DNA from 2 places in the Caldicellulosiruptor kronotskyensis 2002 genome. Region 2 is predicted to be linked to the other one. Evidence: riboswitches for the same ligand, from Rfam matches in the RefSeq annotation. Region 2 holds a riboswitch; the other holds the start of a gene.
What was found. Region 2 has a riboswitch for magnesium ahead of CALKRO_RS09965 (magnesium transporter). Riboswitches for the same ligand answer to the same signal wherever they lie in the genome.
Positions count from the first base shown of each region.

Region 1: another riboswitch for magnesium. It lies ahead of mgtA (magnesium-translocating P-type ATPase); the one in region 2 lies ahead of CALKRO_RS09965 (magnesium transporter).

Region 1 is NC_014720.1:697,569-702,009, reverse strand. It holds gene mgtA (magnesium-translocating P-type ATPase) at 1-2,277, opposite strand, end outside; M-box (ykoK) riboswitch at 2,642-2,809, opposite strand; gene CALKRO_RS02860 (IS30 family transposase) at 2,942-3,994, opposite strand; gene CALKRO_RS02855 (class II D-tagatose-bisphosphate aldolase non-catalytic subunit) at 4,244-4,441, opposite strand, start outside.
Region 2 is NC_014720.1:2,149,960-2,154,400, forward strand. It holds partial or broken gene CALKRO_RS09960 (Nramp family divalent metal transporter) at 1-846, opposite strand, end outside; gene CALKRO_RS09965 (magnesium transporter) at 880-2,133, opposite strand; M-box (ykoK) riboswitch at 2,459-2,615, opposite strand; gene thrC (threonine synthase) at 2,719-4,200, opposite strand; gene CALKRO_RS09980 (redox-sensing transcriptional repressor Rex) at 4,218-4,441, opposite strand, start outside.

The DNA.
Region 1 (4,441 bases), 1.4 Mb from region 2:
ACTAGTAGGTCCAAACCATACCATGAAATTGCCTATATTTGCAGCATCCCATTTTCTTGGCTTTTGTATATACTCTTTATCCATTGTATCCCAAGGCACTGATGTCATTGACAAATCATAAGTTAAATTAAGGAAAAGAAGTTGCAATGGCTGCATTGGCAAAAAAGGCAAAAATGCACTTGCTACTAAAACTGAAAATACATTACCAAAATTAGAACTCGATGTAATTGCAATGTATTTCATAATATTTCCAAAAATTCTGCGTCCTTCTACAACTCCCTCTTCTAATACCGTAAGACTTTTTTCTAAAAGTATTATATCTGCTGATTCTTTTGCAATATCTACTGCAGAGTCAACAGAAATTCCAACATCGGCTTCTCTTAATGCAGACGCATCATTAATTCCGTCCCCCATATATCCAACAATGTGGCCTTTGCTTTGTAAGGCCTTTATTATTCTCGATTTTTGCATAGGAGAAAGTTTTGCAAAAATTGTCGTCTTTTCTGCTACTTCTGCTAATTCTTCATCTGTCATATTCTCTATTTCATTTCCTAATAGAATATTCTCTACAGCAATCCCCACTTCTTTACAGATTTTCTTTGTCACTATTTCATTGTCACCAGTGAGAATTTTTACATCTACTCCATGTTCTTTTAAGGCTTTTATCGCATAAGGTGCAGATTCTTTTGGCGGGTCTAGAAAACCTATAAAACCCATGAGAACCATCTTACTTTCATCCGCTACACTGAAAACTCCCTCTGGTGGAACATCATTTTTTTGAGCTACGGCAAGCACCCTCATTCCGTCTTCATTTAATTTTCTTACCATTTCTCTTACTTCTTGGCGTATTTCATCTGTCAAAGTAACTACTTCACCTTTGTACTCAGCGTATTCGCAGATGGAAAGCACTTCTTCAACGGCGCCTTTCGTTACAAGCTGCCTTTTCCCACCTTCGCTCTCTAAAACTACAGACATTCTTCGTCTTACAAAATCAAAGGGTATCTCATCAACTTTTTTGTATATTTTATCTAAACCATTAAAGCCTTTTTCAGCTCCATACTCTAAAATGGCTACATCCATCAAGTTCCTCAGACCTGTTTGATAATAACTGTTAAGATATGCATGTCTTAAAACTCTGTCATCTTCATTTCCATGTATATCAAGATGTTTTTCTACAACTATTTTGTTTAATGTCAAAGTGCCAGTCTTATCAGTACAAAGTATATCCATTGCTCCGAAATTTTGAATAGCATCTAATCTCTTGACAATTGTCTTATGTTTTGCCATTGTCACAGCACCTTTAGCAAGGTTTGTAGTGACTATCATTGGAAGCATTTCAGGAGTAAGCCCTACAGCTACAGCCAAGGCAAAAAGCAATGCATCCAACCAATTACCCTTTGTAAGGCCATTTATCACAAAAACAATTGGAAACATAACTGCCATAAACTTGATAAGCACTTTGCTGACATTGTTAATACCCTTTTCAAAACTTGTCATTGCCCTATGCCCTACAAGGGACTTTGCCATTGAACCAAAATAAGTACGGTCACCTGTTGAAAGGACCACGGCGATAGCAGAGCCGCTCACTACATTGGTACCCATAAAGCATATATTTTCTAAATCTGAGAGATTTAAATCCTTAGCTTTTCTTTTTTCTTCTTTTAAATCTGGATATTTCTCCACAGGTTCGGATTCTCCAGTCAAAGTTGCTTGGTCTATAAATAAGTCCTTAGAAGTAATAACCCTAACATCCGCAGGTACCATATCTCCTGCTGTCAAATGTATTATATCACCAGGTACTATTTCTTCCATTTTTATTTCTCTCTCACCTGTATCTTTGCGAATAACTGCAGCAGTCATGTGAACAAGGGCTTTCAATTTTTCCGCTTCTATATTGGAGCGGTACTCTTGAACAAAGCGAAGCAGTCCACTAACCGTTACCATTATAGAGATAATAATTATGGTGCTCCAATCTCTGTCTTGAGGTGCAGTAAAAAGTACATCAGTTATATATGACATAATTACCAAAAATACCAATATACCTATGAAGGGATTGATAAAAGCTTTAATCAATTGAATATACCAAGGAGCTGGTTTTTCATGGGCTACTTCATTTAACCCATACATTTCAAGTCTATCTTCTGCTTCCTCAGAAGTCAAACCTTCTCTGTCTGTGCCTAATTGTGCCAAAACTTCATCTACATCTTTTTTCGCAAACTCAATTAATTGGGTAAGTATCGTATCTGTGAATCCATTTTTCTTTGCGATTTTGATCATTTCCATACACCTCCAAAACACAATAATAGGCTAAGGCTGCTGAGTCTTTTGCAATCTTACAGTTACAGTATTTGTTTTTTTGTGAAAAACTTTCGCACTTAGACGATGGAATTAAAAGGAATTGTTTTGGAGGTATATGTAATAGGACATTAAAAGAAGGGATAAATAGGCATTTTAAGAAATAGCAAAATTTATTGAAAAGGCCACGTGTGAGAAGAATGGACGTGGCCTCAAACTATGCCCATCCTTCTTCAATGTCATATTACATATACCTTTATAGCTTTTACTACTACCTCCACCGTCCATTCTTCTCACCTCCGTTTTTTCGCAAGTTAAAAAACCTCTCAACGAATGAAAGAGGTTTTTAAACATTTCACTTTGTTGAGCTTTGGCACTATACAGCTTTGGAGCATCCTCCAGCTGCATTAAGTAAAACCTTAATTCGATAATACTTGTTGACCCGTTAGCATCTCTCGATGTTTCCGAGCAGCAGCGTATATCTGTATAGGAGCCTCACCTAACGATTGTATTAACTTGTGTCCTTCTACATTATATTCTTCTATTTACAATCTGTCAATCTATCTTGAAAAATTTTTTACAACTTAAATTGCAATATTAAATGCGACACATTTTTTGGAAACCCGAATGATGTTGGATTTCGAAATCATGAATTTTGAAACTCAGAAGTTAGCCGTTCTATTTCCCTGAAAAAGAGCTCTGCTGGCTGGCGGTAACCAAGGATTTTTCTTGGCAAGGTATTACACCAATTCTGCGCCCGCTCAATTTGTGAAAGTGACAATTCACTGATAGCTGTTCCCTTAGGAATCAACCGCCTGACTAGACCATTGTGCCGCTCATTAGTGGCTCGTTCCCAGGCAGAGTAAGGGTGAGCATAGTAAATATCAATCCCATGGACATTTAAATTGGCAAACTCACTACCGTTATCCGCAGTGATGCTCTTAAACACCCGAGAAAACATAAGACCATACTGGCTTTTTAGCTGCTTTAACGCTTCATCCACTGCCTCAGCAGTTTTGCTTGCCAATGGGAGGAGCAGGTGATAGCGAGTTTTTCTTTCCGTTAGGGTCAGCAGAACATGATCATTAGAGCGTCTTCCCAGAACAGTGTCGATTTCCCAATGGCCGAACTCCTCACGCTTTTCAATGCTATCAGGCCGCTCGCTAATACTCTTGCCGAAAAGGCGCTTGTGTTTTCTCAAAGAATTCTTCTTGGGTTTACGTCTGGTTTTTATGAAAAGGTCTATATTGCGGACTTTAAGCAAGCAGCGGTCGATATAGTTGTATAGGGTTTTGGTGCAAACCATGGACGAAGGGTCAAAGAGTTTTTCTCGCCGAGCAGCTCCTACAACAGCATCAGGGGACCATTTGTCTTGAAGTATCTTTTGCTCAGCATATTGGAGGAAGGATTCAACTTGGAGGATCTTACTTTTTCGGCCACAGAAAGAGCGGTTCTTCTCATATATCGCCTGGCCAGTTTCTGGGAAGTATGCTTCATACGTAGTTAGATCTGTACGGCGTTGAGTTGTGGTGCCACGTTTTATTTCGCGGTAAATGGTGCTGCGATGACGGCCAAGTTTTTTAGCGATTTGAGTTGGTGAGAACCCTTCTTTTAAAAGAGCGCAAATTTTACCTCTTTCATAAGGTGTAAGGTGTTTAAAAGTACGAGGTAATGTGGTATACTCTTGAGTAAGAACCATAGCTGAAACCCTCCATATGTGTTAGTTTTTTGCCAACCAACATCATATCGGGTTTCATGCTATGGTTCAACTATTTTTTGGTGTCGCATTTAATTTTACAATTAACCAATTTGTTATGAAAAAATTCTATTTGCAATTCTATTATAACGCTATTTATATGAATAATCAACACTTACTCTGTGGAATTACCTAAAAGCGTGAAATCTATCGATGTTTATTATTGTTTGAATTATAAAATACACACCCTTTTTATTCTTTTACCGCATAAACATAATGGTCAATGACTTCCCCTATTTTATCCAATATTAGGTCGGCAGCACCGTTTTTTAAATCTTTTTTTCTCATCTTTTGGTACTGAGAAGGAAAATACTGACTTACAAGCCAAGGTGGAATTTTAACATTCTCTAAATTTCCAATAAGAGAATAAACAGCACTTTTCACACTCTC
Region 2 (4,441 bases):
AAGGCTTGATGCATACTTCCCTGCAAACGGCTCCAAGGCTTTTGCCGCATCTTCTGCTGTTTCAATGTTAATGCCATGTTTGTAAAGTGTAGCTGCTGTTGCAACAACTATGAAAAACGCAATAAAGTCTGTCCAGAAGGCTCCCAAAAAGACATCCCATCGCTGGTACTTAAGGTTCTTAACATCAACCCCTTTATCCACAACAGAGGACTGCAAGTAAAACTGCATCCATGGCGTTATCGTGGTACCTATCATAGCAATAAATATCAATACAAAACTGGGCTCAAAACTAAATGAAGGTACAAATGTGTTTTTGAACACCTCTTTCCAGTCTGGTTTAGCTAAAAATCCTGAAATTATATAGCTGATATAAATTACCATAAGACCTAAAAAGAACTTTTCAGTTTTTTTATATGACCCTTTGTTAATAATATACCAAACAAAAATAGCAGTAAGAGGAACAGAGATATATTTTGATATACCAAATATTTCAAGGCTTGCTGCAATTCCTGCAAACTCTCCAACTGTTGTTGTAAAGTTGGCAATCAAAAGGGTCACCATTGCAAAAAATGTCATTTTCACACCAAAGTTTTCCCTGATAAGGTCAGAAAGTCCCTTGCCAGTTACAACACCCATTCGTGCTGCCATTTCTTGAATTACTGCCAAGCTTATAGTTATCAGAAAAAGTCCCCACAGCATCTTGTAACCAAACATGGAACCTACCATTGCATATGTTGCAATACCCGATGCATCATTGTCAGCTGTTGCAGTCACAAGTCCTGGCCCAATTACACTTAAAATTAAAAGAATATTTCTTAGTCTGGTGCTTCTCGTTGTCTGTGCCATCTTTTCATCACCTCTTTAGTATCAACCTATTATCTACAGCAGCAGTTTTCTTTTCATCTTTAACAGTTCGTATACAATGTCGTTTATAATGACAACTCCTATAAGTTTTTTGCTCTCATTCACAACAGGCACAGCAAGAAGACTATATTTTGAAATAATCTCAACAAGAGAATTAACATTATCAGTATCCTTTACACAAACCACATCCCTGTTCATTATCTCATAAAGCGGTGTTTGAGGCTCAGAGATTACCAAGTCGCGCAAAGATACAACTCCGCAAAGCCTTTCATCATTGTCAACAACATACAGGTAATAAATCTCGTCTGGTTCAGGTTTCAAGCGTCTTAGCTCCTCTATTGTCTGCTCAACTGTGAAATGTGTCTTGAACGCGATAAAATCAGTTGTCATTATTGCACCAACACTGTTTTCTGGATATTCCATAAGTTCTTTGACTTCTTCTGATGCTTCCTTTTCCATTTCGTTTAAAAGTTCTTCTGCTCTTTCCTCTTTTATCTCGTCTAAAATATCTGCAACCTCATCAGCCGGCATTTTCTCAAGTACATCCGCTGCCTTTTCAACAGGAAGACTCTCTAAAACATTTCTCTGTGCTTCAACCTCAAGCTCTTCCAAAACATCTGCAGCCTTTTCCTCATCCAGAGTCGAAAATATATAAGCTTGCGTCTTTTTGTCAAGTTCTTCAATGATGTCTGCCAAATCCGAAGGATGCAAGGTGGCAAGCTTTGAATATGTGGTTGAAAGCTTTAAATCAAGCCTTGGCGATGCAAGCGGCTGTACATCGTCCCACAAAATAAGCCGCGAAGGAATGTTTTTACCAAGAGGTTTTAAGACTTTTTTCAGGGGCTTTGCAAGACCAAGCCTTCTCAAAAGTCCTTCAAGACCAATATCTACAGCTATTACATAAACACCTGTAGAAAGTACTGCAAGTCTTATATCATTTACCCTCACAACTTTTCTGCCATTCATATCAACAATCTGCTTGTCAAGTATATGACGAACAAGCATAATGGTGTCTTCTTTTTTCACATCGATTGGCTTTAAGTTCCTTGTTTCAATCACGTATTGCCCTTTTTCCTTGTAGATTATGAAAAACGAAAAATCAACAATTTGAGTTTGACCGCCACTTTTTACCTTTGCAGCAATTACTTTGGGTCTTATATAACTTGCATCAACAACCAAGTCTAAAAGCCTTCCCACAACCTTCTTTTCTTCTGAAAAGACCTTGTTGCCGATTACTCTGCTAAGATAAAAGCTTGTGACGTTTGGCATTTTAGCACCCCTCCTTTTTTGAATTTTTTTGTGTCATTTGGTGGAGGGGTGCTAAAAGCCTTTAAAATCTATTTGCAAGAAGGTGCATTTATTCCTTCTTCTTTTCAAAACAGAGAAAAATTAGCACCCCTCCACATTCCAAAGTACAATTGCTTTTTGTTGTCCAATCCTGCTTACTCACAGGACCAGAGTCCATCTTTTCTCTCAACTCCTTCTTTAAGAAGAATTTTTGCAATAGCAAAATTTTATACATTGATATTAGAAACAAAAAGTGCTTTCACCCAAAGCTTAAAAACGAGGTGAAAGCACACTTTACGCCCTTTTAAAGCTACCTCGTACAAGCTTTGGCACTACACGGCATAAAAAGCTGCATTAGGTTATGCCTTGGTTTCGGCAAAACCTGTTCACCAGCTCAGATTGTCTCCAATCTTTCGCGGCAGCAGCCTATATCCCTGTAGGAGCCTCGCCTACCGAGATATCTTGCAATATTTATTTTTTCAACTTCTATTTTAGCACAATTTTTTCATTTTTCAAGCCTTTTTCGGCAAAAATCATATGTTTTCTGGGCAATTTTTTTAAATTTCTTCAATTATCTCTTATTTTCTCTAATATAAAATCAAACATCTTGTCTTTTTCTATCACATCGGGATGCAAAATCGGTTTTGCAAGAAGACTTTTAATCCCATCCGGGATCTCAACACCTGTCTTTGCATACAAAATCTCTACCGCTTCAAACGGGTCAATATTATTATATTCACCATCAAACAAAGCGTTCAAAACATCTTTTGCAAACTTGTAAGGATTTGCAGTTTGAAGTACAACCGTTTTTGTACTATCAAACGTCTGCTTCTGGTATTTTCTGTAAACATCAAACCCAACAGCAGAGTGCGGGTCAATAAGATAGTCATACTCGCGGTAAATAATCTTTATACTACTTCTTGTCTGGTCATCTGTGGAAAAATCACCCCAGAAACTTTCCTGAATCTCTTTTAAAACTTCTTCTTCAACTTTGAAATACCCCTCACTTTTTAAATCCATCATGTATTTTTTTACTCTTTCTGATTCTTTTGTTATTAAATATAATAACCTTTCTAAATTACTTGCAACAAGAATATCCATTGAAGGTGAAATTGTTTTGTAAAACTCTCTTCTTCTATCATATAAGCCTGTCCTGACAAAATCAGCAACCACACTGTTTATGTTTGAAGCAACAATCAACTTATTTATAGGAACTCCCATAAGTTTAGCAATAAAACCTGCCAATATATTGCCAAAATTGCCTGTCGGAACAACAAAGTTTATCTTTTCACCTTCAGATATATCACCAGCTTTTAAAAGCACCAGATAGCTCCAGATATAGTATACAATCTGTGGAAGAAGCCTACCAAAATTTATTGAGTTCGCAGACGTAAAGAAAAACCCCAGATTTTCAATTTCATCTATGCATTTTTTGCTTGTGAAAATCTCTTTCACGCCAGATTGGGCATCGTCAAAATTGCCTTTTATCCCAGCAACAAAAGTGTTTCTGCCTTCCTGAGTGGTCATCTGTCTTTTCTGAACCTCTGACACACCCTCAGATGGATAAAACACAACTATCTTTGTTCTATCAACATCCTTAAACCCTTCCAAGGCAGCTTTGCCAGTATCGCCTGACGTTGCAACAAGTATGAGTGCCTGTTTGTAAAAACTTGGCATTGATTTTAGTAAAAGATGAGGTAGCACCTGTAAAGCAACATCTTTGAAAGCGTATGTCGGACCGTGCCAAAGTTCAAGTGCAAAAAGGCTACTGTCAAGCTTTTTTAAAACAACAACATCTTTTGTGTCAAACTTGCCATTACTATATGACTTGTCAATGCAATCAATAATCTCTTCATTTGTAAAATCAGTAAGATAGAGCTCAAATATATATTTTGCAAGATTTGCGTAAGATTCTATATTTTTTATTTTACTTAAGTCAAGATGAGGTATGAAAACAGGGGTGTAAAGTCCCCCATCCTCGGCTATCCCCCTGTAAATAGCCTCTTTTGCTTTAACCTCTTTATTACCTCTTGTACTTATATAACGCATTCATTTCACCTCAAGTCTTACTTTATTTTCTCTTTTTCAAGAAGTTTTTCATTTAGCTTATACGATAGTACCATCAGACTGTCAATCAGATGTACATTCTCAACAACCACATCACCTTTTACTTCAATCTCTTTTGCAGTAAAATTCCAAATACCCTTAATCCCACCTTCAACCATTATATCTGCAACCTCTTGTGCAACATCTGCTGGCACACACAGAACACCTATGTCAACATCATTCT